Regions from separate parts of the Salinibacterium sp. SWN1162 genome, predicted to be linked through region 3. Evidence: riboswitches for the same ligand, from Rfam matches in the RefSeq annotation. Region 3 holds a riboswitch; each other region holds the start of a gene.

Region 1 (10,096 bases), on a different contig from region 3:
TGCGCATGCGGGCGAGCACGCGGTCGAAGTTGCTGAGGCTGTCAGTACGGATGTCGGCGACGAGGTCCCACGCACCATTGGTGGTGTGGAGTTCGTGGATCTCGGGCAGGCCTCGCAATTGGCTGATGACAGCATCCGTCGATCGCCCTTCTACCTCGACGAAGGCGATCGCACGAATGAATGACGGGTCGCGATCTTCCCGAATGCGAATGGAGAAACCGAGCACCGTGCCGTTACTCACGAGACGGTCGATGCGGCTCGTGACGGTGGCTCGAGTGACGTTGAGCCGACGCGACAGGCTTGCTACGGACTCGCGTGCATCGGCGCGAAGGGCCGCGAGGAGGCGGCGATCGAGGTCGTCGAGATCTGGCATGTACAAAGTGTACATTTTTGCTCCGCATTATGCGCACTTATAAGCCGAAAATCGCGTTGACTGAGAGTTGTGAATACATAGTGCACATTCGTAACGTGGGGACTAGCAATACTGCAACGAAAGGAGTGAACATGGTTCACTACGTAGACGTCCCGAACATGCGCCGCTGGATCGCCGACACCGGCATCGAACCGATCATCATGGGCATCGTCAGCTATCTCGAGCAGGATTACGCCAAGTGGCCGCAGTTCGACAAGAGCCCGCGCGTGGCCGCCCACTCCAGTGAGGGTGTCATCGAGCTCATGCCCACGAGTGACGGCGAAACGTACGCCTTCAAGTACGTTAACGGGCATCCTTCTAACCCCGCCCTTGGCTTCCAGACCGTCACCGCGCTCGGCATGCTCGCCCGCGTCGATAACGGCTACCCCACCTTCCTCTCTGAGATGACCCTGCTCACGGCACTGCGCACCTCGGCCACCTCGGTCTTGGCCGCCCGCGCACTCGCCCGCCCCGACTCCAGCGTGCTGGCCCTCATCGGCACGGGTACGCAATCCGAATTCCAGGCTCTCGGCTTCCGCGCTGGGCTCCGCATCACAAGCCTGCGAGTGTGGGACACCGACCCCGCCGCCCTCGACAAGTTCATTCGCAACGTTGAGCCGCTCGGCTTCGACATCGTGCGCGCCACCTCCGCTGCGGATGCTGCGGCCGGTGCCGACATCGTCACCACGTGCACTGCGGACAAGAAGAACGCGACGATCCTCACCGCCGACATGATCGAACCCGGCATGCACCTCAACGCCATCGGCGGCGACTGCCCCGGCAAGACCGAACTCGAAGCGGCAATCGTTCAGAACGCGACCGTCTTCGTGGAGTTCCCCGAACAGACCCGCATCGAGGGTGAAATTCAGCAGCTCGACGCGGACTCCCCCATCACCGAGCTGTGGGAAGTTCTCGCGGGCAGCGCAACTGGCCGCAGCTCCGCCGACGAAGTCACACTCTTCGACTCGGTCGGCTTCGCGATCGAAGACTTCTCTGCCTTGCGCTACGTTTTCGACGCGGTTCGCGGCACCGAGTATGCAACTGATCTCGATCTGATCGCTGACCCGGCTGACCCGAAAGACCTGTTCTCTCTCGTCTCCCGCGCTCCCGCGCTCACCGCGTAACCGTCAATGAGCGTTCAGGCGCCTTCCGCCGCAGTACTGATCCGCCCGCACCGGTTCACGCCGAACAGCCAGACCGCGGGTGACAACGCCTTCCAGTCAACTGACCCCACGCGAACACCGGATGAGATTGCTCGCGCCGCGTACGACGAGTCCACCCAGGTGGCCGAGACTCTTCGTGACGCTGGCGTGAGCATCCATGTATTCGAAGACACGGAGAGCTCGCGCCCCGACAGCGTGTTCCCCAATAACTGGTTCTCCACGCACAGTGGCGGCCGTGTTGCGGTGTACCCGATGTACGCGCCGAATCGCCGCACGGAACGTCGCCCCGACGTGATTGAGATGCTGAAGCACGACTTTCGAGTGCAGGATGTCGTCGACTACTCCGGCCTGGAGCACGACGGCATCTACCTCGAGGGCACCGGCGCGATGGTCATTGACCACACCAATCGGGTGGCGTACGCGGCGGAATCGCACCGCGCAAACCCGCTCGCGCTGGAGCGTTTCTGTGCGTCGTTTGGCTACGAGCCGATGATGTTCGAAGCACGCGATAGCCACGGGGTGCCGATTTATCACACCAACGTCATGATGTGCATCGCCACGGATTTCGCCATGATCGGGCTCGACCTGATCGCTTCTGGCGACCGCCGAATGGAGATGGCGGAGCGCCTGACAGCCCCCGGCCGCACCCTGATCGACCTCACGGCCGATCAGATTGCGAACTTCGCGGGCAATGCGCTCGAACTCAAGGGCAGCAACGGTCGCATCTTGGCACTTTCGAGCCGGGCACTGAAGAGCCTGACGCCCGCTCAGCGATCGGTGATCGAAGCGAGCTGCGAGATTGTGCCTCTCGATATTCCGACTATCGAGCTGGCTGGCGGCTCGGTGCGTTGCATGGTGGCGGGCATCCACTTGGATCGCCGCTCACGCATGGCCGCGGATGTTGCGGCAGGCGTGCCCGCCGCCGGTTCTGCCGAAACAGCCCCGACAGCAGGCGCCTAACAGCGTCTCGCTAGCTGCAGTTCGGGCGGCAGTCGCGCTGGGACAACGCCTCGAGCATCACATTGCTGAGCTCGGTGGGGTTGTTTGCTTGGTACGCCGTTCCGCCGGTGGCCTGGGCGATCTTGCGCATCGCCTCGACGTCGGTGTCTGGGCCAATTCCGACGAGCACCACGGGAACAGGCTCGTCTCGGTTTGCATCGATCATGACAGTCAATTCTTCGAGGAGTTTCTCGAGAGAGATGCCGTTGTCGTCTTCGTTGCGACCGTCAGTAATAAGCATTACTGAGTTGACCTTGTCAGGGTTGTAGTCCTCGCGAACGTGCGTCACGGCGGCGAGCACAGAATCGTTGAGCCCGGTGTAGCCACTGATTCGCGAGGGTAAGGAGTCGATGATCGCCTGCAGATTCTCGACGTGTTCGGGGTCGTTCATCGAGCGAATGCCCGCGACGTCTTCCCAGTCTTCCGTACCCACTCGCTCCTTGGAGAAGAGCCACATTCCGAGCTCGTCATCTTCGGAGAGCGTGCTGAACGCATCTTCTGCCGAGTTCTGGAACATCTCGATGCGGCGCTGACCATCCCATGCTCGCTCGAGCATGGATCCCGAAACGTCGACGACGGTGAGGATGCGCGAGCGCAGGTTCAGTGCGTTCCAGTTACGCAGGATGCTGACGAGTTCGTCAGTATCTCCAACGCTCTTCGTCTCGACCGGGGCCGCGATCACGCCCGAGGCGAGAATCTCGCCCTCTCCCGCGTTGTCACGAAAACCCTCCGCATTAAGAACCTGCGAGGAACCGCGAACAAGGTCTGCGAACTCTTCAAGCAGAGTCGTGCGCGTCGTTTCTGTATCCTCGACGGCAGCGCGCTCTTCGTCGGTCATTCGCGATAGTTCGACCTCGGTGACGGTCGAATTCTCGACGACGACGAAGGGGTACGTAAGGGCGACTGTCCCTTCAGCGGGATAAAGGGCGACGAGCGGCTCGTCGGGGTTCGATGCGTTGTGTTCGACGATCTCACGCTCAGTAGCGAGAGCAACCATTCGTGAGTCCGAGATCTGGAGCTCGGTAAACGCAGCCTTTGTCGAGTCTGGAATCGATCGCCCAAGGTTGGTGAGAACCTGGTCAAAATCGCTCGGGTCGCCCTCCGCCGAAAGGTCGTTGAGGGTCGCCAGCGCGATCATGCTCGATGCGGATGACTCAGGGTCGGGAAGCAGCGTGCGATAGCGGCCAGCAAGGATGGCTCCCCATCCCACCTCGGCAGCCTCGAACTCTGCAACCTTGACGGCCGGGGTCGCGAGCACGAGCGGACTCGTGGCGATCGAGTCCCACTCCTGCGTCGCGGGCACTTCGCGGCCGAGCGCTGTCGCTGTGCTCTCTACCCGGTTGAGCCAGACGGGCGAATCGGGGATCCACGCATCCGCACCGGTCGAGGTTCCGGAGGCGAGCAAAGCGGCGGTGTCAGCAGAATTCTGGGTGACGATTTTCACGGACAGACACTGCCCGACATGCTCCGCGTTGAAAGCGTTGGCCACCGTCTGAACGGTCGAAGAAATCGTGGGATCGGTCACTACCGCGAGCTCGGTGGCGTTCGGGCAGCCGAAAGTTTGAGCGACGAAATCGTCGAGCTTGTTCTGAGCTGCGAGCGCGACGAGCGCCCCACCGCCAGCGAGGGACAGGGTGAGCAGGGTAGCGAGGACAGGGGTGCTTGCACGTATAAACCAGGATTTGAGCGTTCTGGAACGGTGGCGAGGTCGGGTCACGGGAACTCCATCGATCACGGGTGCTCTCAGCTTCGGGGGAACCAAGAGTTGACCCCCTTTCGGGGGCTTACACAATACTGACACAATTTCGCGTCAATGAAACGGGTGTGCACAGGAATTTCTCACTTTTGCGGCGAAAAACTGAGGCAACCCACAAAAACACGCTCGAAATCAGACGAATGAGCAAGAAAGAGTTACGAAGTTTTCCGCCATTCGCGAGCGCCTAAGGCGCCGCTTGTTCCCGTGCGCGCAACCTCCCGCCAGCGCAGTGCGCCGGTATCAGCGATCCTAGAGACGGATTTCGACCGCCACGGATTGCCCTGCAGTGCCACGAACTTTTTGTGCGAGACGAATGGCCGCGTACTTGGCACCGTACTTTTTCTTCAGAGCGGCATCCATGGCATCCAACGTCGCTTCGTCATCGCGAATGGCGGCCGTCGCTTGCACCGCAATTGCACCCTCAGAAACATTGCCGCGCATGTCGCACGGAGTGATCTCCACTCGCGAGGTGTGGCGGATGCGTTTTACTTTGCCCGACGAGGGCGCCGTCGTCACCAGCAATCGATCGCCGACGCCCACCGCCCAGACCGGAGTCGACACCGGCTCCCCCGACTTGCGGAACGTGGTGACCAAAACGTAAGTCTCGGCGGCGAGCGTGGAAAAGTTAGCGGCGGTCATGACTCCATTATCCCGCGGCGCTAAGCCTTGAAATTGATGAGCTTGTGGGTGCCATCGCAGAACGGTTTGATCGCCGATACGCCACACCGACAGAGGGCGACCGTATTGCGGACCTGCTCGATAGGTTCGCCATCGGCCGAGCGAAGGTCGATCTCCCCACGCACTAGAAGCGGACCGTTCGTGCACGCCGTGATTTCGACGTCGTCTGTCTTGCCTGAAGCCGTCATCGGCCTGCCCCCACCTCAGCGCCCGCCGAACTCTCCTCGCCTTCGTCGCGGCCGGCCAGCACCGCCTCGAAGGGGAACGGCTTACGCAGGGACGATTTCTCGGCCTCCCACGATTCGAGGATGTGCTCCCCCACCCAATCATCAACGAGCAGGCACGCACGCGCTCCGAAGAAGATCTCGCTAAGCAGCGCAGGTTCGCTTTCGGCAAGCCCACCCGCGAGGTCGCGGGCGGCAATTTGCTCATGCACGGCATCCGCTTCAACGTGCTCGTCGAAGTATTCGGTGACGTTCTCATCGAAACCAAGACGGCGGAAGCCGCGAGCGTAAAGTCCGTTGGGGATCGACGACGTCATTTCGAACGCGGCCAGGTGCCCGGCGATGGCGCCGCGGAGACGACGGTTCATACCGAACAGCGAAATCATGTTGAAGGAGGCGAGCGTGATGGCCGGGACGAAGTTCACGTACGTTCCATAGCGCGAGTCGAGACCAATGCCACGCATCGAGCGCGCGAACAGCTCTGAGTGCATCCGTTCTCGTCGACCATTGCCGTATTCGTCAGCTTGGATCTCGACGAGCGCCGCCTTCGCGCGCCCTGTCAGCCTCGGGATCGCCCACGAGTGTGGGTCAGCCTCCTTCAGTGTGTAGATGGAGCGCTGCACCATGAACTCGACAGCTTGTTCCTGAGTGAGGTTTTTCGCGACGTGGCGCGAGAGGCTTGGCCCAGCATCCGGATCAGGCGCCGTGAGAGCGAAAAGCGCTTGAGCCACGTCTTCGGCGGCGGCGTTAGGAAGTTCGGAAGCGGGAACCAGAGCGCGAAGCTGGGCTTCGAAAGCCCGCTCGAGATCTAGCCGGGCCGCAATGGTATCGACGTGCCACTCCCACTGATCGCCGTTGTCGACGACCCTGCCGTAATACAGACCGTAGAGAAGGTAGAGAGCGAGTTGCACGTCGTCGTCGCGAATAAGGTCGCGCCCGCTCGCGATGGCTGCAGCAACTTCGTCGGCGAGCCCCTCAATGGTGTGTGGTGCCGACGCGCTGGCGAACGCAGGGATCAGCAGCGAACTGATAGGCCCGCGCGGTTCGATTTCTTCGTCATGCCAGTTCTCGCACAGTCGCGTGGCGCTGTTTGCGTCGTGAGCTGCTCCATTGTGGGGAACAGCATCGCGCGCGGGAGAGTTCTCCGTGGGGTGCATTATGACCTCTCCAGTTCATCCGAAGTCTTCGGATCAGGCGCCCAAATTGCCTGATCAGCTTCGTGAGTGAACCAATATTGCCAACAGCGCACACGGTCGTCAACGCAATTGCCGGGCTCCCAAATATTTCTCAGTAAGCTCACTGAGAACGTTCAACTGGGCGGCCTAGTGGCAGATGCTAAGTTGTTGCGTGTCCCCACGGGAGCCCGCTGGCACGGGCTGAGAGGAAGCTGACGCAGCTTCGACCGTTGAACCTACCGGGTAATGCCGGCGAAGGAAGAACGGTCTATGGCTTCATCTCACTCGCACGCTGGTGCGTCGAACATCGCTGTCGCAACCGAGCCACCACTCGGCACTCGACGTGCGGTGCGCGGCGGCATCTTCGGCAACTATGTCGACCAGTTCGACATCTTCTTGCCGGTCATCGCGCTGGCTCCGGCATCCGCCCAGCTCTTTGGCTCGGACAACCTCGTCGGCAACGCGGGGCTGATCTTCGTCGCGACGCTTCTGGGGCGGCCCATCGGTGCCGCGATCTTCGGGTCGATCTCTGACCGCATTGGGCGAACCGCGACCACCAAAGTTGCCCTGCTCGGTGTTGCCCTCACGACGCTGCTGATCGCGCTCGTTCCCGATCACACCGTGCTGGGCGGTGGAACTCTGGCCGCAATTCTGCTGCTGCGGTTTGTCGGCGGCATCTTCCTCGGCGGCGAATACACCTCCGCGATCCCGCTCGCTATGGAATGGTCGCGGCCCGAACGACGGGGACTCGTGAGCGGGCTCATCATGTGGATGTCGCCCTGGGCCAACGCTTCGATCGCGGGCATGGTGTTTGTGCTGCAGAGCGTGCTCGATGCCGCCGCCTATAACCAGTGGGGGTGGCGAACACTCTTCGTTCTGGGCTCACTACTCGCGTTCACGATGCTGTTCTACTACCGTGCGCGCGTCGAGGAATCGCCGCAGTGGCAACGACCGGTGCAACGCGCGAACCCGCTGAAAGAGATTCTGGTGGGTCGCCACCGTCGTGCGCTCTGGCAAGTGTTCATCATGATGAGCGGGCTCTGGTTGCTCACGAACATGGCGATTCCGGTGCTGGCCGGGCAGCTTGGTTCCGGCGCGGGGGCGTTGGGTGCGAGCGGTGCTCTGGATGGCCGAGCACTGTCATTCGCGATGATGATCGGCACCGCGGCATCCGCTCTCACTATGGCAGCGTGCGGGCATCTTTCGACGTTCACCGGGCGGCGGCGTTTCTTTATGGGATTCGGGGTGCTGACCGCTGTGGGCGGGCCGCTCGCCTTTCTTGCAGTGTTTGCGGCCCCCACTCTTGGGCAACTCGTGCTGGGAATCGTGGTGCTGCAAGTCGTAACGGTGTCGGCGTACGGGCCAGTCGGCGCGTACCTCGTCGAGCGGTTCCCCACCGCGGTGCGGGCGAGCGGGTACGGCGTGGGGTACAGCCTGTCGATTGTGATCCCGGCGCTGTATCCCTATTACTTGCCCGCGCTGCAGAGTGTGCTCGGGCAGCAGGGCGCCGTGGCTGCGCTACTCACGCTTGGCGGAGTGCTTATAGCGGTGGGGGCGTTCCTCGGGCCCGAGACGGCGCGGGTTGATCTGGATGCTAGCGAGTCAGTGCCGCTCGCTTAATTAGTGGAGCCGGCTCCGTCTCGCTGGCAACCCCTCAGCTAATCAGTCGCGAGCGAGAGAGCGACGCCGTCGAGGATGTCGTGCTCGCTGGTCGTAACCCACTCGAGCGGGTGGCCTGCTGCAGCCGCGGCATCCGCCACTCGCTGCAGTACGGTAGCCCAGATGACGGCACCCGAGGCGATCACGTCGACGCGACCGGGGTGCATATAGGGCAGCGCTTCGCGTTCGGCGCGGGGCATGAGGGTGAGCGCTTCGCAAGATCGGAGAACCACTGCGAGGGGCAGCCGGCTGCCGCTGATCGCGACGGGGTCGTAGCTGGTGAGGCCGAGGGCATGCGCGGTGATTGTCGTGACGGTGCCGGCGACACCGATGACTTCGGTAGCTTGCGAGAGATCGACCGTCGCCGTGGCGATATCGAGAGCCGCGCTGACGTCGCTCCGGATGTTGGCGAGGTCCGGTTCGGCGGGCGGGTCGGTGGTGATGTTGCGTTCCGCCAGACGCACGCAGCCGACATCCATCGAATATGCCGCTTCGGGGATGTGGCCACCGATCACGAGTTCTGTGGAGCCGCCGCCGAGGTCGACGACGAGGTGTTGGGGTGCCGGCGCGGCACTGGTGGCGCCGTCAGGGTCGGATGCGGGCAGCGCCGTGAGCGCGCCACGGAACGACAGGGCGGCTTCTTCTGTTCCGGGAATCACTTCGACCGGCACACCAAGAATCGCGAAGACCGCGTCGGTGAACTCGGCACGGTTGGTGGCATCCCGCGTGGCAGAGGTGGCCACGAATCGGATGCGCTCGGCGCCGTGCTCACTGCACAGTTCGGCGTAGCGACGCACAGCCGCGAGCGTACGATCGAGCGCACCCTGGCTGAACTTGCCGGTGCGGTCGACTCCCTCCCCCAGGCGCACAACTTCAAGGGTGCGCACGACATCGGTGAGTGCACCGTGGCCGTCGAGATCCGCAATGAGCAGGCGGATCGAGTTGGTTCCACAATCGATGGCAGCGACGCGAGTCATGGGTTCTCCTGAAGTGCGGTGGATGGGGCTAGTGAGCGCGAGCTAGCGGGTGTAGCTAGCGAACGACGACGAGAGCTTCGTTGCGCTTCAAGAATCCGGGCTTCCACGGCGGGTCATAGCGAGCGAAGTACACGGCACCTTGGGGCGCGACGCAGTCCCGGTTGAGAGCGGCGAGCAGAGCATCCGCATTCTGTTGGTACTTCTCTTCGTTGGAGCCGCCGCTGAATCGGCGAGCGGCCACCCGCTGTTCGGGCACATCGGTGGTGCGCACGGTAGCGTCGCGCGGAGCAGGAACGCTCGTCGCGCCCGCCGGCATTACGAAACTCACGGTGTACTTCTTCGATTCGCCCGGCGCTTGAATGACCGGTGCCGTCATCGAGATGTTCGAAGCACTGATGTACCGGATGAGCGGGCGAAAGCCCTGATTGCCGGCTTCGAAAAACGACCCATCGGCCTCAACCTGCGCCAGAATATGCGCGGGATACAGCCGCACTTCGTAACCATCATGCTCAGAAATCACGGTGTACGGCTGCTTTTCGGTCATGCCGTCACCCTACGCCTGTGTGCTTTGAGCGCGCCTGACGGTTCGCCGTACGGCGGGCCCGCGACGCACGTGCTGCGCGCGCGACAACCCGGATGCGATCTCGGGCACGCAATCGCGGGCTTAGGCCTTTTTGACGACGCTCGACTTGAGCTGCATCTGGCCGAAACCGTCGACCTTGCAGTCGATATCGTGGTCGCCAACACCATCGACGAGGCGGATGTTTCGCACCTTCGTGCCGACCTTGATCGACGTGGGGCTGCCCTTGACCTTGAGGTCCTTGATGATGCTCACCGTGTCGCCATCGGCGAGTGGCGTGCCGAACGCGTCCTTGATGACGGATGCGTTCTGCTCGGCTTCGGCAGCGGCATCCGCTTCGCTCGGCGACCACTCGTGCGCGCACATGGGACACACCAGCAGCGAGCCCATTTCGTAGGCAAGGTCGCTTGAGCAGTTCGGGCAGAGAGGCAGGGCGTCAGACATAAGGCACTTTCGGCTAGGCGCCAATCGGG
Region 2 (10,096 bases), 650 kb from region 3:
TCTATGTCAACGATGGTCTCTTCTGCCCAGCCACACCGGAACCAATGTTGACCGCAACTCCGGACTACCTCAACAACCGCATTGACAAGGACACCTTTCGGGCGCGCATCAACGCCCGTCTGCCGTACCGACTCATTCAAAAAGAAAAACCGGATGCTCGGGGTAAAGTCCCCATGATGTGCCCGGCACTCGGCGCCAGTCCGACCGTTGTGTGCCCGATTCGCGAGATGATGAAAACGGCTGCCAAGAAGTCGCGCCCCGAAATCGAGCACGACGACATCCCCGCCGAGCTTGATCGCATTTGTAAGCAGCACTCGGTCTCGTTCGAGCACGTCGAGATTCAAAAACGAGCACAAGGGCTCGTCTACGGCACCGAAGAGTGGGAAACCTTCCACCAGTACGCCCGAAATGGAATTGAATCTCTCAATGCCCAGATTAAGACGGGTGGTACTTCTGACATTCAGACCGCTTCTCGACGACGCACCCGCGGAATTGCCGCTGCATCAATCTTTTCCGCGTTCCTGCTTGTTCAACACAATCTGACGCGCATCGCCAGCTTCCTCAAGAAAGAGTTCGAAGATTACGCGCAAATTCTGGTTCGCCAGACGGCCCCCTCGCTGCGCAGTCGCGACGCCCACTGGACGAACGCCTACACAGCAACGACTCCGAACGTGGTGATCCCCATCGTTCTTCCGCTGACCGAGCCACCGCTGCGAACCTAGCTGGGCTCTCAAGCCCCAATTCACCAGCCCGAGACGGGCAAGTATCCGCTTGACGAACAATTCGACGCGCTCCCGAACGGGAGCGTTTGGCATTTAAGCATTCGAACCGCTCACGAGATGAGCGGTCAGGCGTGATCGTAAGCCGAAAGCGTGCGTTAAGAAGGAAAACCCTCCCGGATTACCCGGGAGGGTTTTTGTGTCCTTAGGTTCTTAGAACAGTATCTAGAAGAACCCCATTGTCGGGCTGACAGGATTTGAACCTGCGACCCCCTGACCCCCAGTCAGGTGCGCTACCAAGCTGCGCTACAGCCCGCGACAACTCCACTATCCTAACGCGGAATTTGAGGGCCCGTGTTCACTTTGGGGTCAATTGGGGAACAGAAACAAAATCAATGCGAGCTAACCCCGTGCGCGGCAGCGAAGAACTCGCGTTCGTGCTCCGTGGAGGCCACGAAAGCGGTGAGCATCGCATCCCGAACTACCGGCGTGGCGTCTGCGGCGAGCGTCGTCACTATCGTGATGGCCTGCTCGGTGGCATCCGTGAAGGCGTCATCGGCGTAGGTCGTCAACCAGTCGGCGTAGGGGTGCTCGGCGTGCGCGAGCGGGTGCAGGCGCGAACCGACGTCGTGGTACACCCAGAAGCAGGGCAACAGAGCGGCAGCGAGCACCGCATAGTCACCGCGGGCAGCCGTCGCCAGCAGGTGGTTGAGGTACCCGGTGGTGGTCGCACTGGGCGAGGCCGCGAACACTTCGCCCTCGGGAGACCATGACTCGTGCAACTGCAGTTCGGTCACGATGCAGCCCTCAGCGCTCGATGCCCAGAAGGCTTGTTCCGCAGCGGTGGGTGCCAGCCGGGCGGCTTCGGCGATCGCCCGCGCATAATCCCGCAGGTAGAGCGCATCCTGAGCCAGGTACCAGACGAAGTCGCCCCGCTCGAGGGAACCATCGCCCAGCGCCCGCACAAAGTCACCGTTGTCGATCTGAGCGCGGATGTCCGCAATCTCGGCCCACCAGTGCTCCCGCACCTCTGCCGCCGTTGGCGCCGTCTCTACGCCCCCGCGAGCCCACAGCCCCGCAAAGTGGCTGATGGGCCCATGCCCGTCGCCTACCTGCAGAGCTGCACCGGCACGGATGCTCTCGCTCAACCACCGCTTCGACTCCCCCACCGCGGCAGGCCAATCGCCGGTCGCCGCAATGCGCGTCGCCAGCGCACTTGACAGCGAACAGCCCGTTCCGTGCGTGTTCGTGGTCTCTAGACGGATGCCGACAAACTCTGTCACGACCGGCGCGTTCCCGAAACGAGCATCCACGAGCGCATCCGGAGCCTCAGCCCCACTCAAGTGGCCGCCCTTGGCGAGCACGCGCACCCCGTAGGAGGCAGAGACTCGCGCCGCCTGCGCCAGCACCTCGTCCCACGTCTCGGCGGCAGGCTCTCCCGCAATAATCGCGAGCTCAGGGATGTTCGGTGTCACCAGATCGCTGACCCGCACCAGTTCACGCAGCGCCAGCTCGGCTTCCGTATTCAGCAGGCGATCTCCACTGGTCGCAACCATCACCGGGTCAAGCACAACGAGCGGTGGCTTGACTCGCGCCAGCCATTCCTGCACGACAGCAACGACCTCCGGAGTGCCAAGCATCCCAATCTTCACTGCATCGATCGCTATGTCGTCGCTGACGGCATCCAACTGTTTCTTCAAAAACGAGGCCGGCGGCACATGCACGCCACTCACGCCCTGCGTGTTCTGGGCCGTCAGCGCCGTGATCGCCGCCATGCCGTAGCCGCCATTGGCCGCAATCGACTTGAGGTCAGCCTGGATGCCAGCCCCACCCGAGGGGTCGCTGCCGGCAATGCTCAGTACCCGCGGTACCCGCACCCCGTTCGTACCCGCGGCCGCAACCGCACTCGCACCCGTCCCAACGCCTGAACTCACACTCACGTTCTCTCCCTTACCCGCAACTTCACTCACGCCGTCTCCCCCGCTCGAACTCCAGCCCACGCTGCGGCGAGCGCCCGTGCCGCTTCTCGCGGGTCGGCAGCACCACAGATAGCGGACACCACCGCAGCACCATCGGCACCAGCGGCGCGCAACAACGGAACATCCGCCAGACCAATCCCGCCAATAGCAACAGTCGGCAGTTTGCTGACTGCGACGAGTTCGGCCATGCGGGCGTGCCCCAGAGCATCCGGAGCATCCTTCTTGGTCGTCGTGGGGTTCAGTGCGCCAATACCGACGTAGTCGACCCCGGCGGAGCGCACCCCGGCTGCGAACAACTGGTCCTCGGTAGAGGCGCTCAACCCGACAATGGCATCCGGCCCGACAAGTGCTCGAACGGATGACACGGGCAAGTCGTTTTGCCCCACATGCACTCCGGCCACTTTGGCACCCATTTCGCGGGCCGCCAGGTACACGTCGACGCGGTCATTGACGAGCACGGGCACCTTGCGCGCCACTGCGGTCGACACCCGCAAGACGATGTCGAGAAATTCGTGGGCGGGAGTGTCCTTCTCGCGAATTTGAACGACAGTGACTCCCCCGGCGACGGCCTCATAGACAAGATCAACCAGGTCATGGCCGGCCGCGCGGGCCTGGGTCGAATCCGTCACGAGATAGGTCGAGAGGTTGAAGCTCTCGCGAAAACCGTTGCCTACCGCTCTCTCGTTCTCTCGCACGCCGCTCACGCGATCACCGCCCGTTCTGCAATGTCGTCTACTGACACTTCGCTCAGTGCGTCCAGCAGAGCCACAGCGAAGCTTCCCGGCAGCGCCGAACGTTCCGCCGCGAGATCAGCCGCTACCGTGTACACGCTCGTCGCCGCTACTGCCGCGGTCAACGCATCCGGAGTCACCGCAGCAAACGCCGCCATGATCGCTCCCAGCGCACAGCCACCACCCGTGACCTTTGTCAGCACCGGATGCCCGTTTGTGAGTCTCACGACACTCACGCCATCGGTCACGAGGTCAGTCGCTCCCGATACTGCGACGGCGCCGCCCGTCACGCGAGCGAGCATCTGAGCAGCAGTGAGTGCGGAATCCACACTGCTCGTGCTGTCGACACCACGGCCACCAGCGCCTAGTTCGGCAAGCGCCAGAATCTCTGAAGCATTGCCCCGCACAATCGACGGCCCGAGATCACGCAGGCGATACGCCAAAGGAGTCCGCACGGGCAGAGCACCAATAGCCACGGGGTCGAGCACCCATGGCGTTCCCGCAGCGTTGGCGGCCGGTGCTGCCTCCAGCGCCGCAGCGCGCTGCTCTTCACGGCAGGTGCCGAGATTGATGAGCACTCCGGATGCCACCCCCGCGAACATGCCCGCTTCCTCCGGAATATCCACCATGGCCGGAGCCGCACCCACGGCCAGCAGAGCGTTAGCGGTGAAGCCCACCACCACGCTATTGGTGATGCACTGCACGAGCGGCGACGTCGATCTCACCGCCTCGAGCGCGTCTTGAGTGGCGGTCAAAAAGTTTGGTGGCGTACGCGACATGCACGACATCCCTTCGCTAGTTCTAACTAGATCAGGTTCGACGGGTGTGTTCTCAGCCCCGCAGGGCACCCCGTGTCACAAGTTGTGCCTCCAACATAGCGCTTCCCGCAGCTGCTCGGGCAGAGGTATTGCGCCCGACCGTCGTGGACCACTTCTCGCTCGACAGGGCCTGCTCATGCCCCACTTCTGCCCCACCGCGAGCCGGTTTGCCGCCGACTCCACGCAATCGGGATTATTTTGCTGTCGGATGTCGTTGCACTGAGCGAGAATAAAGAAGACGACTGATTTGTGCGCCCTGTCGACCGCGGCTGCTGCTTCGTCCTACCGCTTGAGACACGACAGGATTTTCATGACCAGCACCACGCCGATCACCGGCAGCATTCCCCTCGCCCCACCCGGTGCGAGCTCCTTGTCCAGCTCTGCGGCGGGCGCCGTCGACAACAGCGGTCGCAACCGTCTCGTCATCGCGCTCATGCTCGCGGCAACCTTCGTGGTGTTCCTCAACGAGACGTCGCTCGTCGTTGCCATCCCCCGCATCATGGAAGACCTCAAGATCGAGCCCAGCACCGCTCAGTGGTTGTCAACGTCGTTCATGCTTACGATGGCGGTAGTGATTCCGATTACCGGATTCCTTATCCAACGCTTCACGACCCGCAGCATCTTCATCGCTGCCATGACGCTCTTCACCGCGGGCACGCTTCTGGGCGCGATCGCCCCCACCTTCGCGATCCTCATCGTCGGTCGCGTCGTTCAAGCCTCGGGTACCGCCATCATGCTGCCGCTTCTCATGACCACCGTCATGACTCTCGTCCCCCCGGCTACCCGCGGTAAGACGATGGGCAACGTCTCGATCGTCATGTCGATGGCTCCCGCCGTCGGCCCGACCGTCGCCGGTCTTGTCCTGGCTGTCTTTGACTGGCGCTGGGTTTTCATCGTCATGATCCCCATCTCGGTCACCGCGCTCATCCTCGGCATCACCAAGGTGCGCAACGTTACGGATCCTCGCAAGGTGTCGATCGATGTACTCTCGGTCATCCTTTCTGCGATTGCCTTTGCGGGACTCATTTACGGCCTCTCGAGCCTCGGCGAATCAGCGAGCGGTGAGGTGCTCGTCGCCCCCGCCATCCCCATCGTTGCTGGCGCCATCAGCCTTGCGCTGTTCATCATGCGCCAGCTGAAGCTGCAGAAAACCGATAGCGCGCTTCTCGACCTGCGCACCTTCGCCGCCTCCGGCTTCGCCGTCTCCATCGGCCTCATGATGGTCATGATGGCGGCGCTCTTTGGCACCATCATCCTGCTCCCCATGTTTACGCAGGACGTTCTCGGTCTCGAGCCCATCCAGAGTGGACTGCTCGTACTTCCCGGCAGCCTCATGATGGGTCTTCTCGGACCGGTCGTCGGTCGCCTCTACGACAAGGTTGGCCCGCGCCCGCTCATGATCCCCGGTGCCATCGTCGTGAGCGCCGCCCTCTGGAGCTTCACGATGCTGTCGGAGAACAGCTCACCGTTCATGGTCGTCGCCATTCACGTTCCCATGAGCATCGGCCTCGCCTTCATGTTCACGCCGCTATTCACGTCGGCCCTCGGCAGCCTCAAGCCGCACCTGTACTCGCACGGCAGCGCCACCATCGGCACCGTTCAGCAGCTCGCGGGTGCCGCCGGTACGGCACTGTTTATCGCGCTGCTCACAGTGCAGTCCGTCGCGCTGGCCGCCGAAGGGGCACCCGACACCGAAGCTCTCGCCGGGGGCGTTCGTCTCGCCTTCATGGCCGGCGGAATCATCTCGCTGTTCGCGATCGTCGCCACGTTCTTCGTCAAGCGCAACGATGCCGAGGTTGACGCCGATGCGGATGCCGACGCGAACGTCGCACCGGTCGCACACTAACGCTCGAGCGTGAGCGGCAGCCCACCGGCATCCGCTCACGCGCTGGTTAACGCCAAACGGCGAGTCACTCTCCTAGGAGAATGACTCGCCGTTTGGTCGTTAAGCCGAAGCTACAGAGCCAAAGCTCGAGAACCTACTTACGCTTACGCTTCTCACGCACACGCATGTTGACCTGGATGGGGCTGCCATCGAAGCCGAAGATCTCACGCAGTCGACGCGTAATAAAGCGTCGGTACTGCGGGTCCAAAAATCCGGTCGTGAAGAGAACGAACGTCGGCGGACGGCTCGAAGCCTGCGTACCAAAGAGGATGCGCGGCTGCTTGCCACCACGAAGCGGGTGAGGGTGCTCCTGTGTGAGCTCAGCCAGAAGAGCGTTGAACTTACCAGTCGCAATGCGGGTATCCCACGACTCCAGCGCCAGCTCGAGAGCCGGAACCAGCTTCTCCATGTGACGACCGGTCTTGGCCGAGATGTTTACGCGAGGAGCCCACGCAACGTGCGCGAGGTCCTTGTCGATTTCACGCTCGAGCAGGTCGCGACGTTCATCGTCGAGAAGGTCCCACTTGTTGAAGGCCAGAACGAGCGCACGGCCCGATTCGAGCACGAGGTCAACAATCTTGAGGTCCTGAACACTGAGCGGCTGGCTCACATCGAAGATCACGACGGCCACTTCAGCCTTTTCCAGTGCCGCACTCGTGCGCAGCGTGGCGTAGAAGTCCGCCCCCTGAGCCAAAGCAACGCGACGACGGATACCGGCGGTGTCGACGAAACGCCAGAACTTTCCGCCGAGCTCGATCTGCTCGTCGACCGGGTCGCGAGTCGTGCCAGCGAGTTCGTTGACAACGACGCGCTCTTCACCGGCGGTCTTGTTGAGGAGGCTCGACTTGCCCACGTTCGGGCGACCAAGGATAGCGACGCGGCGCGGGCCACCCACTTCTTCCTTGGCTACATTCGAGATCTTCGGCAGGACCGTGAGCACGTGGTCGAGAAGGTCAGCAACACCACGGCCGTGAACGGCGGATGACGGCCACGGCTGACCGAGGCCGAGGCTCCAGAGCGACGCGGCATCCGATTCCTGGTGAACGTCGTCAACCTTGTTGGCGACCAAAATCACGGGCTTGTTAGTGGCGCGAAGCATGCGCACGACGTGTTCGTCGGTCGAGGTCGGGCCAACCGTGGCATCCACCACGAAAAGAACAGCGTCGGCGAGGTCGATAGCGATCTCAGCCTGGGCAGCAACCGAAGCGTCGATGCCCTTAGCGTCGGGCTCCCACCCACCGGTGTCGACGATCGTGAAGTGACGGTTGTTCCACTCGGCCTTGTAGTTCACGCGGTCGCGAGTAACACCGGGGGTGTCCTCGACCACGGCTTCACGACGGCCGATGATGCGGTTGACGAGAGCCGACTTGCCGACGTTCGGGCGACCAACGATCGCGAGAACCGGCAGAGCAGGCAGGTAGTAGATGGCATCCGGGTCGTCGGAGGCAGAATCCAGAACCTGGATGTCGTCGTCGTCGAGGTCGTAGTCGCTCAATCCGGCGCGAAGGGCGGAGGTGCGCTGGGCAGCCTCTTCTTCGTCCATGCCGGAAAGTCGCTCGACGAGATCCGGGTTCAGCTCGGGAAAATCGTCTGCGGCGGGCGAATGATCGGCCATGGGTAGTCCTTTGTTTACATACTGGAGCGAACGAAACTCGCGACGGCCGTCACGGTTTGATCGAAGTCAAGATTGGTGGAGTCAATGGTGATGACCCCATCGGCGGCGTTCATGAAGTCCACGACTTTGGAGTCCTGCGCATCTCGATAACTGAGTTGTTGCGCCGTTGTCGCGCTCGATTCTCCGGAGAGTTCAGCCGCACGACGTTCCATCCTAGCTTCTTCGCTGGCTGTGAGCAGAATTCGCGCCTGAGCATCCGGTGCAACCACCGTCGTGATGTCTCGTCCTTCGACCACGATTCCGGGTTTTTCGCTGCCGGCAATGATGCTGCGGAACAGGTCGACCATGTACTGACGCACCTCGGGAACCCGGGCGATGTTCGAGACAACCCCCGTGATACGAGGTTCGCGGATGTCGTTGGTCACGATCTCCGAGTCGACCTTCACAAAGTAGTTGTCGGGGTCGATACCGATGGAGTACTCGAACCGCGGGAGCGTTTCGATTACGTCACCGGGGCCCAGGGTGTCTACACCGCGCTCGAGGCAGTGCAGCGCGAAACCGCGGTACGCGGCACCGGTGTCGAGGTAGTCAAAACCAAGTTCGCGAGCGGTGGCCTTAGACACACTCGACTTTCCGCTGCCAGCGGGGCCATCCACAGCCACAACAACAAACGACGGATTCTTATTCACGCGAAAGCCCCTGCAATCTTCCAACCGCGAGCCGAGAGCTCGCGGGCCAATGTGCTTTTTTTCTCCGGCAGTACCGAGATCTCAGCCAGACCAAATTGTGCGCCGGGTGAGTGTTCCAGCCTCAAGTCTTCCATGTTGACATCGGCCTCGCCGATTTCGGTGAGTAGGCGGGCAAGCTCACCGGGCTTGTCATCCACCATCACGACGAGTTGGCTAAAGCTCTTGCTCGTTCCGTGTTTGCCGGGAATTCGTGCCACTCCAGCATTACCGCCTGCCAGCACTTCGGCGAGAGCGCGGCGTGAACCCGGCGCATCCGGATTTTCAAGGGCGGTGATCGCGCCGCTGAGTTCGCTCTGCAGTTCACGAAGAATCTCTGCGACGGGCCCAGCATTCGCGCTCAAAATCTGAACCCACAGTTCCGGGGCGCTTGAAGCAATGCGAGTTGTGTCGCGCAGCCCCTGTCCGGCGAGGCCTACAGCCTCGTCAGAAGCGTCGGCCAAACGGTGAGCAAGCAGACTGGAGACGATCTGCGGCACATGCGAGACCAAAGCCACCGCATCATCGTGCTCCGATGCCGACATCAGCACGGGGATCGCGCCCAGCTCGATCACGAGATCTTCGACCGCTCGACGGTTGAATGGCGTCCCACGGCCAATCACCCAGGGGCGACCAATAAACAGGTCGGCGCGCGCCGAAATAGCGCCACCACGTTCACGTCCCGCTAGCGGATGAGAACCAATAAAACGATCAAGATCGACACCGAGGGCGATGAGCTCGTCCAACACGGATACCGCGACGCTCGCGACATCCGTCACCGTAGCTTGCGGCCACGCCATAAGTTCGCGCGCGACAACCTCGGCCGTGACGTCGGGCGGAACCGCCACGATCACGAGCGTGGGCTTGTCGTCTGCTTGAGGCGCACGGCCGGCACCGTAGTCAATGGCGAGCGTCGCATTACTGCGCGACGCATCGTGCAGAATCACGTCTACACCCTTGGCCCGCAAGCCGTGACCGATGCTGGCACCGAGCAGCCCCGCACCAACGATGCGTACTTGCCCGGTGATGCGGCCTAGATTCACGAGCGCTCCTCAGCGTCACGGGCGATCGTCAAGACCGCACCCAGCTCCACCTTGGTGAGGTTACGAGTCTTGCCCACTCCGAGGCTTCCCAGGTTAAGCGGACCAAACTGGCGGCGAACGAGTTCGACGACGGGGTGGCCAGCAGCCTCCATCATCCGTCGCACGATGCGGTTGCGGCCCGAGTGAAGGGTGAGCTCAATCATGGACTCGTCGTTCACGGCGCGGCCGATGACACGAGCCTTGTCGGCGGCGATCACTCCGTCTTCAAGCTCGATGCCCTTGGTGAGTTGCGAGACTGTTTGTGCGCTCACTACACCTTCAACCTTGGCAATGTAGGTCTTCGTAACACCGAACGAGGGATGCGCGAGCACGTGCGCGAGTTCGCCGTCGTTGGTAAGCACGATGAGTCCAGACGTCTGCACGTCGAGACGGCCCACGTTGAAGAGTCGCTCGTCGTAGTTGCCGGTGAACTGCTGCAGGTCGGCGCGACCGCCCTCGTCTGCCATAGAGCTCACGACGCCAACAGGCTTATTGAGCATGACGTAGCGCTTGGTGGTGTCGAGCTGAATGGCTGAGCCATC
Region 3 (10,096 bases):
AGGCGCGCCACCTCATCGAGAGTGCGGCGCGCCGCGGCACACGGGTCACAAAAAGCAGACGAGAAGAACAGCACAGTCGGCTGTTCAGAAGGTGTGCTGTTAGAGGTCGTTTCGTTCGTCAAGGTCTTCCAGAGGGTCGCTATCGGCTTGATCCCACGTGTAGGTCACATGAACTTTGTCGCCGACCTGCTTCGCTACTGGGGATTCGTAACGCAATTGCGTCTCCGAACCGACAGCGTCTGCAGCGATCAGGGTCACATAATCATCCCATCCTGCTTCGGTGGCAATGCGCGTGTCGTTCTGGCCGTTGTACGGGCCGCCGACAAAAAACACGATGTACTCGTCGCCGTGCGCGAGTGTGGGGGTTGTTTCGCTCATACCTCAGGTTTACCAGATCAGAGTGGGCGAACGCTGGTGACTTTTCAGCGGCGGTAGAATCAATTCATGGCATCACACGCTGATTATCTGGTTTGGATCGACTGCGAGATGACGGGGTTGGATGTCGATATCGACGAACTCGTCGAAGTTGCGGTGGTGATCACCGACTACGACCTCGTTCCCGTTGACGACGGCATGACCATTGTCATTAAGCCCAGCGAGGCTGCACTCGCCAATATGGGTGAGTTTGTGACCGCCATGCACACATCAAGCGGCCTCATCGAGGAAATGCCGCTCGGCGTTTCCCTCGCCGAAGCCGAGACCGCGGTACGCGACTACATTCTGCAGTACGTACCAAACCCGCGCACCGCTCCGATGGCCGGCAACACTATCGGCACCGACCGCACGTTCCTGGCTAAATACATGCCAAGCGTTGATACTCACCTGCACTACCGCAGCGTCGATGTGTCGTCGATCAAGGAACTGTCGAAGCGCTGGTTTCCTCGCGTGTACTTCAACGCCCCCGACAAAAACGGTGGGCACCGCGCGTTGGCCGACATTCTGGAATCGATCCGCGAACTCGATTACTACCGAAAAGCAGTGTTCGTAGGCGAGCCAGGACCCACTACCGAGCAGGTTCAAGCAATTTCTGCTGACGTAGTGAACGGATTCGCCTCGCGACTGTAATACACTTGTAGAGTTGCTTGTCGCCGCAGGGCGAAAAACAACCTTGGTGGGCGTAGCTCAGTTGGTAGAGCGCTGGCTTGTGGAGCCGGATGTCGCGGGTTCGAGCCCCGTCGTTCACCCCAAGATAATGAGGCCCAAACCCTCGAAACGAGCATTACGTCTCGCGAGGGTTTGGGCCTCATTTTTATTTCGCGGCTGTTTTCGTCGTTCGGCTATGCCGTGACAAATCAGCGCGTCGAATCATTCTCCGCCCGGCCGCGTGCCTTCTTGACCGTCGCGGCTCCCTGCCGCGGTTTCTTTCACTTCGCCGGAGGAGTACTCGAGAACTGCCTCAGTCTCAGACTGAATGACCGCACTATCGACGAGTTCAGATGCCTGATCCGAAAGCGTGTCCGAAAGCGATTCGACAATGCTTGCGAATTGGCCGCTCTCGAAGAGTTCCGCTTTCACGTCGCCCAGTGCCTCCTCATACAGCGCAGCAAACTCTGTGGATTCCATAAATCGCGTTGTCAGAATGTTGTTGCCCTGCTGAGCACTTCCACCGCCTTGCGCACCGGCATCGCCAGCGGCAGGCCGGTCTCCGGCGGGCGCACCCTCCGGAACGGCGCCCTCGGGAATGCCTCCCTCGGGCAGCCCACCTTCGGGGACCTCACCTTCCACGAGCGCGCCACCGCGAGCTTCGCCGGCAGGCGCTCCACCACCGGCTTCATTGACCACGCCAAACGCCAGGTTGTGGTCCCACGCCACTACGGACATTAGAGCTGAGTCGGGGTCGTAGTACAGGTAGGAGTTGTTTCCCGGTCCGTCGATATCGTCGAAATTGTTCATGAGATCTTCGATCGCGAGGTACCGTGCAAAAGCGTCGACATCGAGAACTTCGGGAAGTTGAGTGACGAACTCCTCGTCGGTGGTGTTGTTCACCACATCGAGAAAATCGACTAAAGGTTGGTAGTCATCGTCGCCCACTTCACGATCGAACACGTCTGTGTAAGAGTCAGGGTCATCGCCAAGCCAGGAGTAGTCTCCTTCGCTCTCTGCTTTCCACAGGATGCCATCGTCTGAGGGCAACAAACCGGCCTCATAGTTTCGCTCCAGCCACGATTCGTTGGGCACCGCGACAATAAGCCGCAGAGAGTCTTCACTACCGTTTACAGAAAACGCCGATTCGACCGCTTCCTCGGTCGCTAGCCCCGCTGCGCTCAACAGTTCAAGCGCTACAGCCTCGTTGAGTGCGGTCTCAGTGTTGTTGGTGCGCACGACAAAATCAGTCACTCCGCCGACACTCTGAGCGTCGATGTATTTATCGAGTCGGATTCTCCACGGCAATTCTTCAAAGGGAGTGTCAGTAGTCACTTCGCGCAAACTCGAGTTTCCCTTGAGCTTGATGCCTACCTGCTCATAAGTTTCTCCATCGATAACGACGGTCGCTTCGAGCCATTCCTTGTCCCCGGAATCGAGGTAGGTCTGAACCATCGCTTCGACGTCGTCGCTCGCGACGTCAATCTCGATCGAGTGCACCACCGCAGCATCGAAAAATGATTCCGAATCGTTCGTCAGGCTGACGCTGACGAAGTCGGTCGTGCCGCCACTGCTGGTCGCGCTGTCGTTCGTTCCAGCCGAGCAACTTGCGAGGGTGAGGGTGAGAACTACGGTCGCGCTGAGTACGCCCAACAACTTTTTTCTATCCATGATTGCGACGATAAAGATACTGTCTATCAATTTGCTAAGACGCCGTCGGGAGCTTCTGGGGAACCATCGGCACCAGCGTGTGACCGTGGCTTCTCAACGTGAGAAGCATCTACTGGCAGGATGTGTCCATGGACAATCTCGACGAGCAAGAGTTCGACGCGCTCGTGGTTGAGGGGCTAGACGCACTATCCGACGACATCGTCGATGGCCTCGACAATGTCGTCTTCGTGACTGAAGATCGGCCCGAAGACGGCTCGCTCTCAGTGCTTGGCCTCTACGACGGCGTCGCTCTGACCGAACGGGGACAGTACGGCTTTGGTGAGCTGCCCGATCGCATCATTCTCTTTCGTGAACCGCTTCTGGCTGTCAGCGAGTCCCTCGACGAGCTGAAAGAACAGATTCACATCACTCTCGTTCATGAAATCGCGCACTATTACGGTATCGACGATGAGCAATTGCATGAACTCGGGTGGGCGTAGCTGTCGTTGGGCGGTCTAACGGTCACAACCGCGTAGGATTTCGTGAGTGTCACGAACCTCAGGAGGATTGATGATGTCTAGCAAGCGCGCGAGTGCGCTAGTGATAGCCCCTGCGATCATGCTGGTGCTATCCGGGTGCGCCCTGATCGAGCCTGCGGATACCAGCGAGCCGCCGACGGCGATGGAGTTGTGCGCGATGGGTCATACGTGGACTCTCGACACGGCCGACGCGTCAGAAAAGCTCCTCGCTGAACTCGACTCCGAAGATGTGCCGGCTAGTGCTGTCGACCCGACTGGCGGCCAAACGCTGACCTGGACGAGCAACGGCGGAATCACGATCGACTCTGATCTCGTGTTCACGATCACCGCTGAGCCTAAAAAAGACCAAGTCATGACCATTACGCAGTCGTATACCGGCACGGTAACGGGCCAAGCCCTCATCAATGTCGATGTCGCCATCCCCCACAACTGGGATGTCTCCGAGTACACCGTAGAAACTGCCGCGACGCTCGACGACGAACCGGTAGAGGAACTGGAGTACACCATTCCTCGTAGCGATTTTGACGACGTCGTCGGGCTCATCCTCACGTGCGAGGCTGACGCGATGACTATCAACCCCCGCGGAACCGATCTCACTCAGTTGTGGACGAAGACGAGCTAGCTACGCTCAAACCAGCGTGAGATGTCGACGCCGTCGACAATCTCAGCCGCAAGTTCTCGCGGTTTCTCGCGCGCCATAAAGCTCTGCTCGTGCCGAGCCCAGCGCTCCCAGTGCGGGGCGTAGGTGTCGCCATCGCGATCGAGGGCGCGCTTCTTTCGCGCGACATCATCGAGATCGACCCAGATGGTGTGATCGACGAGTGGTTTCGAGGCCCGGCTCAGCGAGCCGATGCCCTCGATAACGATGGGGCGATCACCGTCGAGTTCGTGCCACGCGCCCGCCGAATCGGTGGCCCAGTTCCATTCTTGCCACCGCAATTGCGTGAGAATGCACGGAACAATGCTGCTCGCGGCATCCAGCCCATCCCAGCCCGGGTACAAGTCATCGAGCTTGACGAGTTGAACCTCGGGCCACGCGGCCGCCATCGCTCGGCCCAGTTCGGTTTTACCCGAACCAGACCGACCATCGATGAGACAGCGCCAGCGTGGCGATGGCAGCGGTCGCGTGACGTCAGCCGACAATGAGGTTCCAACTTCCCGTAAGCACGGCCACCACGGTAGCGGTAACGCCCACGAGAAGCCCGACGAGCAGAGTGAGCCACTCTGCTGCGCCCCAGCGTGATTCTCGCGCCCAGGTGCGCTGCTGAGAGCCGCCAAAGCCTCGTGCTTCCATCGCGATGGATAACTTGCTTCCGCGCCGAATCGACAGCACCAGCAGCGCGAAGGCCTGACCCGCGAGTCGACGGAGCCTTCCGCGATCAGCGACGCCGCGAGCGCGTCGAGCCATCTCTAGCGAGCGCCAGTCCTCGAGAAAGAGGCCGACCATCCGCACCGCAGCAAGCGCGCCGAGTACGAAACGATCGGGAAAATGTAGACGCTGGGCAAGCCCGTCGGCGAAGTCAGTGGGGTCAATCGAGATGAAGAGCACCACCGCGGGCAAACCGATCGCGAGCACCCGCAGAAACGTGGCGAGAGCCAGCTCGATTGAGCCGTCGCTGATGCTGATCAGCAAGAATTCGAAGTACACCTCGCCGTCGTAGCGCCCATAGAGCAAGATCGTGAGCGCGGTAAGCGGCGCCGCGATCCAGACCGGCAACGTTCGCAGCCAGAAACGCTTCGGTTCGATGCCCAGGAACGCGATAATCACGAGCTCGAGCACGAGAGCCGTCGCCGCGGAAACCCAGTCGATCGTGAGGATGAGGAAGAGGCTCACAATAAGCCCCGCTCCAAGCTTGGCCACGGGGTTCACGGCCGCGATGGGGATCATTCGAGCACCACCGTAGAGTCTGCGAGCGCGTCGACAAACTCGAGATCGTGACTGACCGCGATCACACTGCTGCCGTCATCCACGAGCCGAGCCAGCAGTGCGAGCAGTTCGCTCCACGTACGCGAATCTTGGCCGAACGTGGGTTCGTCGAGTACCAGAACATGCGGGCGCGTAGCCAGGGCGGTAGCGACACTGAGGCGACGTTTCTCGCCCCCCGAGAGCGTGAACGGGTTGGCTTCGGCCAGCTGCTCGAGACGGAGCCGCGTGAGTAGCTCATCGACCCGAGCATTCATTTCCGCTGTCGAAAGCTTCAGCGCCCGCGGACCCACTTCGAGCTCTGCGCGCACCGTGCTCGTCAAAAACTGGTGCTCCGGGTCTTGAAAAACGGTACCGATTCGAGTGAGCAGTTGACGCGACTTCCATCTGATCGGATGCGGGCCCGCCCCGTTTGCGAGTGCGGGGCTCGCGACCACGGCACCGTCTACCGGTGCTAGTAGCCCGCCAAGGGTGAGTGCGAGCGTGGACTTTCCGGCGCCGTTGGCACCGGTAATGGCGAGCGCGTGGCTGCTCAGGATCTCGCGGTCGAAGGGTATTCCGAGTGCTTTCTTCGCGCGCCCGAATGCCAAGCTTTGCGCCGTAAGAACGGTGTGCTGCTCACCGCGAGCGGTGCGCTGGGGGCGCGGCGGCGGGAACTCCGGAATCCAGACCCCGCGAGCAGCAAGCTGCTGCCCTTGGCGCGAGAGCACCTCCGAAGGTCGCCCGTCGGCGATGACTCCCCCGCCGGCTGCGAGCACAACGACGCGATCGACAACTTCGCTCCACACCGACACGCGATGCTCGACCACGACGATCGTGGCGCCGGTCGCTTCGGCGACCCGGATGACTGCATCCCGAACCTCGGTAACACCAACGGGGTCGAGATTGGCGGTTGGCTCGTCGAGAACGATGAGCCCCGGCTGCATCGCGAGTACTCCGGCGAGCGCTAGACGCTGCTTTTGCCCGCCCGAGAGCGCGCCCGTCGAGCGATCGAGAGCGACGTCGAGGCCGACCTGATCGAGACTATGGCGCACTCGCTGCCAAATTTCGTCGCGCGGCACCCCGAGGTTTTCGCAACCGAAAGCAACGTCGTCACCAACGCGTTCCAGAATCACTTGACTATCTGGGTCTTGAATCACGAGCCCCGTGCGGCCACGAACGGATGCCGGATGCTCGCCATCGACAAGAAGTGAGCCTTCTGACTCACCTTCGTCGTCACCGACTATCCCGGCAAGGGCATGGAGAAAGGTCGATTTTCCTGCCCCGGATTCGCCGAGGAGAAGTACACGTTCGCCCGGTTCAATGCGCAGGTCGAGCCCGCGCACCGCCCACGCGAGCCTGCTGGAGTGGCGCCACCCCCATCCTTCGACGGTGACGCCAGCAGGCACTGTGGGGGTCAGACCCGCTTCGCAATCTCGCGACCGGCACCGAAACGGTTGAGCGCGCCGGTGGCAGCAAGACCACGCGTGGCGAGCCACGAGAGTAATCCGGCGATGAGCATTCCGCCGACGACGCCAGCGATCGCGTAAATGACAATGAAGGGCAGTGCTGAGCCCGGGTACCAGAGCAGCAAGTCGGTGATGACCATGGCGAGTCCTGCTCCGGCGCCGGCCAGAATGGCGCCGCTGACCCGCCAGTTTGCGTAGAGGAACGCAGCGAACACGATCTCGGCGCCCACTCCTTGGGTAATACCGCTGACGAGGGTGAGGATGCCCCACTGATTGCCGATGAGGGCCGAGACCGAGGCTGCGACGACTTCACCATAGATTGCGGCGCCCGGCTTACGAATAACGAGCGCGGTGAGAACACCGGCGAACAGCCAGAAGCCTCCGCCGATCGCTTGGAGTCCCGGGAGCAGCGCCGAAAACGGTGCCAGTGCCGGCGTTGACGCCACGTTCCAGACGACGAAAATCAAGCCGCTCGCGACGCCGATGACGCTGGCCACGACGATGTCGATGACGCGCCACTGAAAGCGCGATCCCAGCGTCGAGGTGGTGGACGAGGGTGAAGATGGTGCTGTTGTGGTCACTTTCGTGCCTTTCACTAGTGAATGGCACGGGTTTCAAGAGTGTCTGCTCCCTGCGCTGGCATGATCCAGATCAGGTTCGACGGTCGAAGCTTGGAGAAGCTCCCTCTCAGCCCGGCTCACCGGACTCCCGTGTTCGCCACCCAGTCTAATCATCAATAGGCTCGGGGCATGGACTTCCGCATCTTCACAGAGCCTCAGAACGGCGCCAGCTACACCGACCAGCTTCTGCTCGCGCAAGCGGCAGAGCAGCTCGGCTTCACGGGCTACTTTCGCTCTGACCACTATTTGACGATGGATGACCGCAACGGCGGCATGCCTGGACCGACAGACTCCTGGACCACGCTCGCCGGTCTCGCGCGGGAGACCTCGACTATTCGCCTCGGTACGCTCGTCTCGTCGGCGACCTTCCGGCATCCGGGAATCCTGGCGATTCAGGTCGCTCAGGTCGACGACATGTCGGGCGGGCGCATTGAACTCGGTTTGGGCACGGGGTGGTTCGAGCGCGAACACGCCGCCTACGGCATCCCCTTTCCGGCAAAGCGGTTCGGGATGCTCGAAGAACAGCTCGACGTGATCACGGGCATCTGGGGCACTGACCCCGGAAAGACTTTCTCGTATGAGGGCAAGCACTACCAGTTGAGCAACTCCCCCGCGCTGCCGAAGCCCACGCAAGACCCGCTACCGATCATTATCGGCGGCAGCGGCCCGAGCCGTACGCCAGCGCTCACGGCTAAGTTCGCCGCCGAATACAACGCTGGCTTCGCCACCATCGCACCGCTCAAGGAACGCATCGACCGCGTGCATGCCGCGTGCGAGCACTTCGAACGCGACCCATCGACCCTCGTGCTCTCGATAGCAGGAACGACCGCAGTCGGAGCCACTGACGCTCAAATCGACGCTCGCGCGACCGCAGCCAACAGCACCCCGGACGCGTTGCGCCTCGGGGGCTTCGCGGGGACCGCAAGCGAAGTCGTCGACAAGATCTCCGAGCTAAAAGCCCTCGGTTTTACCCGGGTCTACTTTCAGATCATGGACTTTCACGACCTCGACCAGCTCGACTTTCTCGCGCGCGAAGTGCTCCCCCAGCTCGACTGAGCGACGGCACATCTGCGAAGCGTTGCGCTCGCTAGCTAGCTAGCTAGCTAGCGAGCTACGATTCTTGGTCGACCGTCACGAAGTCGATCAAGTGCTCAACGCGGCCCAACAGTTCAGGTTCGAGATCGCCAAAGTTCTTCACCTTCGACAGGATGAACTGCCAGGCGCGCGCGATATCCGCTTGATCGTCATGAGGCCAGCCGAACGCCTCGCAGATGCCGTGCTTCCACTCAATCGTGCGGGGAACGGTGGGCCAGGCGGCGATTCCGAGGCTCTGAGGCTTGACCGCCTGCCAGACATCCACAAACGGATGCCCGACGATCAGCGCATACTTGCCGTACTTGCCGCGGCCCACAGCCTCGGCAATGCGACTCTCTTTTGAGCCCGGCACAAGGTGATCAACCAAGATGCCCAGCTTGCGTTCGGAGTTGGGCGCAAAGTCCGCGACAATCTTCTCGAGATCGTCGATGCCCCCCAGGAACTCAACAACGACTCCCTCGGCTCGCAGGTCATCGCCCCACACCTTTTCGACGAGTTCGGCATCGTGGCGACCCTCCACATAAATACGGCTCGCAAGCGCGGTGCGGGCGCGCTGCTCTGGCGCGGCGAAAGAGCCCGACGCGGTCTTGCGAGTAGCGGTCGCACCGACTTTGGGCGCGGGCTTTGTTAGCTCGACCGGCACGCCATCGATCAGATAGCCACTTCCCAGCGGGAAGGCACGGGAGCGGCCGCTGCGGTCTTCCAATTCCATGAGTCCGTCGGTAAAGCGCACGAGTGCACCGACGTAGCCGTCGGCAATGACTTCGACGACCATGTCTCTCTCGATCGGGACCTTCGGAAGAACCTTCGGGCCGCGCTGAATGCTGAAGTCGGCAAGAACATCGTGGGAATAGCGGTCGTCGGTCACCGATCGAGGTTAAGCGGTGCCGCCGAGTTGCTGGCGGAGGCGCGACGAGAGGTCGCGAGGTTGGTGGTGGCTTGCGTAGTGCGCGTCGCTGGCCGTTCCGAGTGTTCGCGCCAGAGGGCTATACCCACGGCAGCTGAGACTCCGATGCCGGCACCGATGCTGGCCAGAAGAATGTCTACGACAGCGGCATAGCCCGCGGGCATCCACACTGTCTGCGCAGCTTCGAGCCACGACGCCGCGACGATGCTAAAGGCGAGCGCTGCCCACCACCGTCGGCGACCGAACATGCCGACAAGAAAGACACCGACCGGAATGAACGCTACGGTCGTCCACAGCCAAAAGCGGCCATCGCTGCCCGGGGCAATCACGAAAGCGAGACTCGCCAGAGCGGCGAAGTACAGCGCTGCTGCGGCAGCCACTGCAAATCTCGATCGGAACATAGAAACATTGTCACAAGCGCATCTCCGCGCAAGTTGTGAGAATGGTGCGTGGAGGGTGTGAACGACGCCGTTTCTTGCAACGATTAGATAACTGGAGCTGACTAACGTGCAGCGAGACGCTCAATCTCCCGAGCGATCGGAGGCAAGACTCGGCGCATGTACCGCCCCCACCACAGTCGTACGATGAGCCACACCGCCCACCGTCGGCCACGCTTGGCGACGAAGGTGTAGCTCCATGAGATGCGCGCACCGTTGATCGTGCTGTCGAAATGCCATTCGGCGCGGGCGCCCGAGACGAGCATCCCGAACAGTCGCTGAAAATCGCTGAGCTCGTAGGCAAACAGCCCGGGGACTTCGGTGTCAGTGATCGTCTCAATGACATGACCACTATCGGAGAGAATCAAGCGGCGAGTGCGGCCGATCGTGTCC

What was found. A riboswitch is a leader RNA that binds a small molecule or an ion and turns the genes downstream of it on or off. The one in region 3 is predicted to bind thiamine pyrophosphate.
Region 1: it holds a riboswitch for thiamine pyrophosphate, as region 3 does, so the genes downstream of both, I6E58_RS12295 (MFS transporter) here and I6E58_RS06490 (ECF transporter S component) in region 3, are expected to answer to the same signal.
Region 2: it holds a riboswitch for thiamine pyrophosphate, as region 3 does, so the genes downstream of both, thiM (hydroxyethylthiazole kinase) here and I6E58_RS06490 (ECF transporter S component) in region 3, are expected to answer to the same signal.

Annotation. Positions count from the first base shown of each region.
Region 1 is NZ_JADYWT010000003.1:189,166-199,261, forward strand. Features, by position in the region: gene I6E58_RS12260 (Lrp/AsnC family transcriptional regulator) at 1-373, opposite strand, end outside; gene I6E58_RS12265 (ornithine cyclodeaminase) at 505-1,536, shown strand; gene ctlX (citrulline utilization hydrolase CtlX) at 1,543-2,535, shown strand; gene I6E58_RS12275 (VWA domain-containing protein) at 2,546-4,291, opposite strand; gene I6E58_RS12280 (PPOX class F420-dependent oxidoreductase) at 4,580-4,969, opposite strand; gene I6E58_RS12285 (CDGSH iron-sulfur domain-containing protein) at 4,990-5,196, opposite strand; gene I6E58_RS12290 (iron-containing redox enzyme family protein) at 5,193-6,389, opposite strand; TPP riboswitch at 6,578-6,687, shown strand; gene I6E58_RS12295 (MFS transporter) at 6,678-8,027, shown strand; gene I6E58_RS12300 (Ppx/GppA phosphatase family protein) at 8,066-9,043, opposite strand; gene I6E58_RS12305 (heme-binding protein) at 9,099-9,587, opposite strand; gene I6E58_RS12310 (zinc ribbon domain-containing protein YjdM) at 9,708-10,067, opposite strand.
Region 2 is NZ_JADYWT010000001.1:2,031,166-2,041,261, forward strand. Features, by position in the region: gene I6E58_RS09570 (hypothetical protein) at 1-722, shown strand, start outside; tRNA gene I6E58_RS09575 (tRNA-Pro) at 962-1,035, opposite strand; gene I6E58_RS09580 (bifunctional hydroxymethylpyrimidine kinase/phosphomethylpyrimidine kinase) at 1,112-2,689, opposite strand; gene thiE (thiamine phosphate synthase) at 2,686-3,402, opposite strand; gene thiM (hydroxyethylthiazole kinase) at 3,399-4,208, opposite strand; TPP riboswitch at 4,200-4,291, opposite strand; gene I6E58_RS09595 (DHA2 family efflux MFS transporter permease subunit) at 4,558-6,093, shown strand; gene der (ribosome biogenesis GTPase Der) at 6,227-7,747, opposite strand; gene cmk ((d)CMP kinase) at 7,762-8,436, opposite strand; gene I6E58_RS09610 (prephenate dehydrogenase) at 8,433-9,515, opposite strand; gene I6E58_RS09615 (pseudouridine synthase) at 9,512-10,096, opposite strand, start outside.
Region 3 is NZ_JADYWT010000001.1:1,376,551-1,386,646, reverse strand. Features, by position in the region: gene I6E58_RS06540 (co-chaperone YbbN) at 1-122, opposite strand, end outside; gene I6E58_RS06535 (oligoribonuclease) at 100-378, opposite strand; gene orn (oligoribonuclease) at 445-1,065, shown strand; tRNA gene I6E58_RS06525 (tRNA-His) at 1,112-1,187, shown strand; gene I6E58_RS06520 (CotH kinase family protein) at 1,306-2,754, opposite strand; gene I6E58_RS06515 (metallopeptidase family protein) at 2,883-3,233, shown strand; gene I6E58_RS06510 (hypothetical protein) at 3,280-3,894, shown strand; gene I6E58_RS06505 (ATP-binding protein) at 3,891-4,415, opposite strand; gene I6E58_RS06500 (energy-coupling factor transporter transmembrane protein EcfT) at 4,405-5,160, opposite strand; gene I6E58_RS06495 (ATP-binding cassette domain-containing protein) at 5,157-6,584, opposite strand; gene I6E58_RS06490 (ECF transporter S component) at 6,593-7,225, opposite strand; TPP riboswitch at 7,259-7,367, opposite strand; gene I6E58_RS06485 (LLM class F420-dependent oxidoreductase) at 7,394-8,320, shown strand; gene I6E58_RS06480 (DUF3097 domain-containing protein) at 8,376-9,227, opposite strand; gene I6E58_RS06475 (VanZ family protein) at 9,224-9,667, opposite strand; gene I6E58_RS06470 (SRPBCC family protein) at 9,769-10,096, opposite strand, start outside.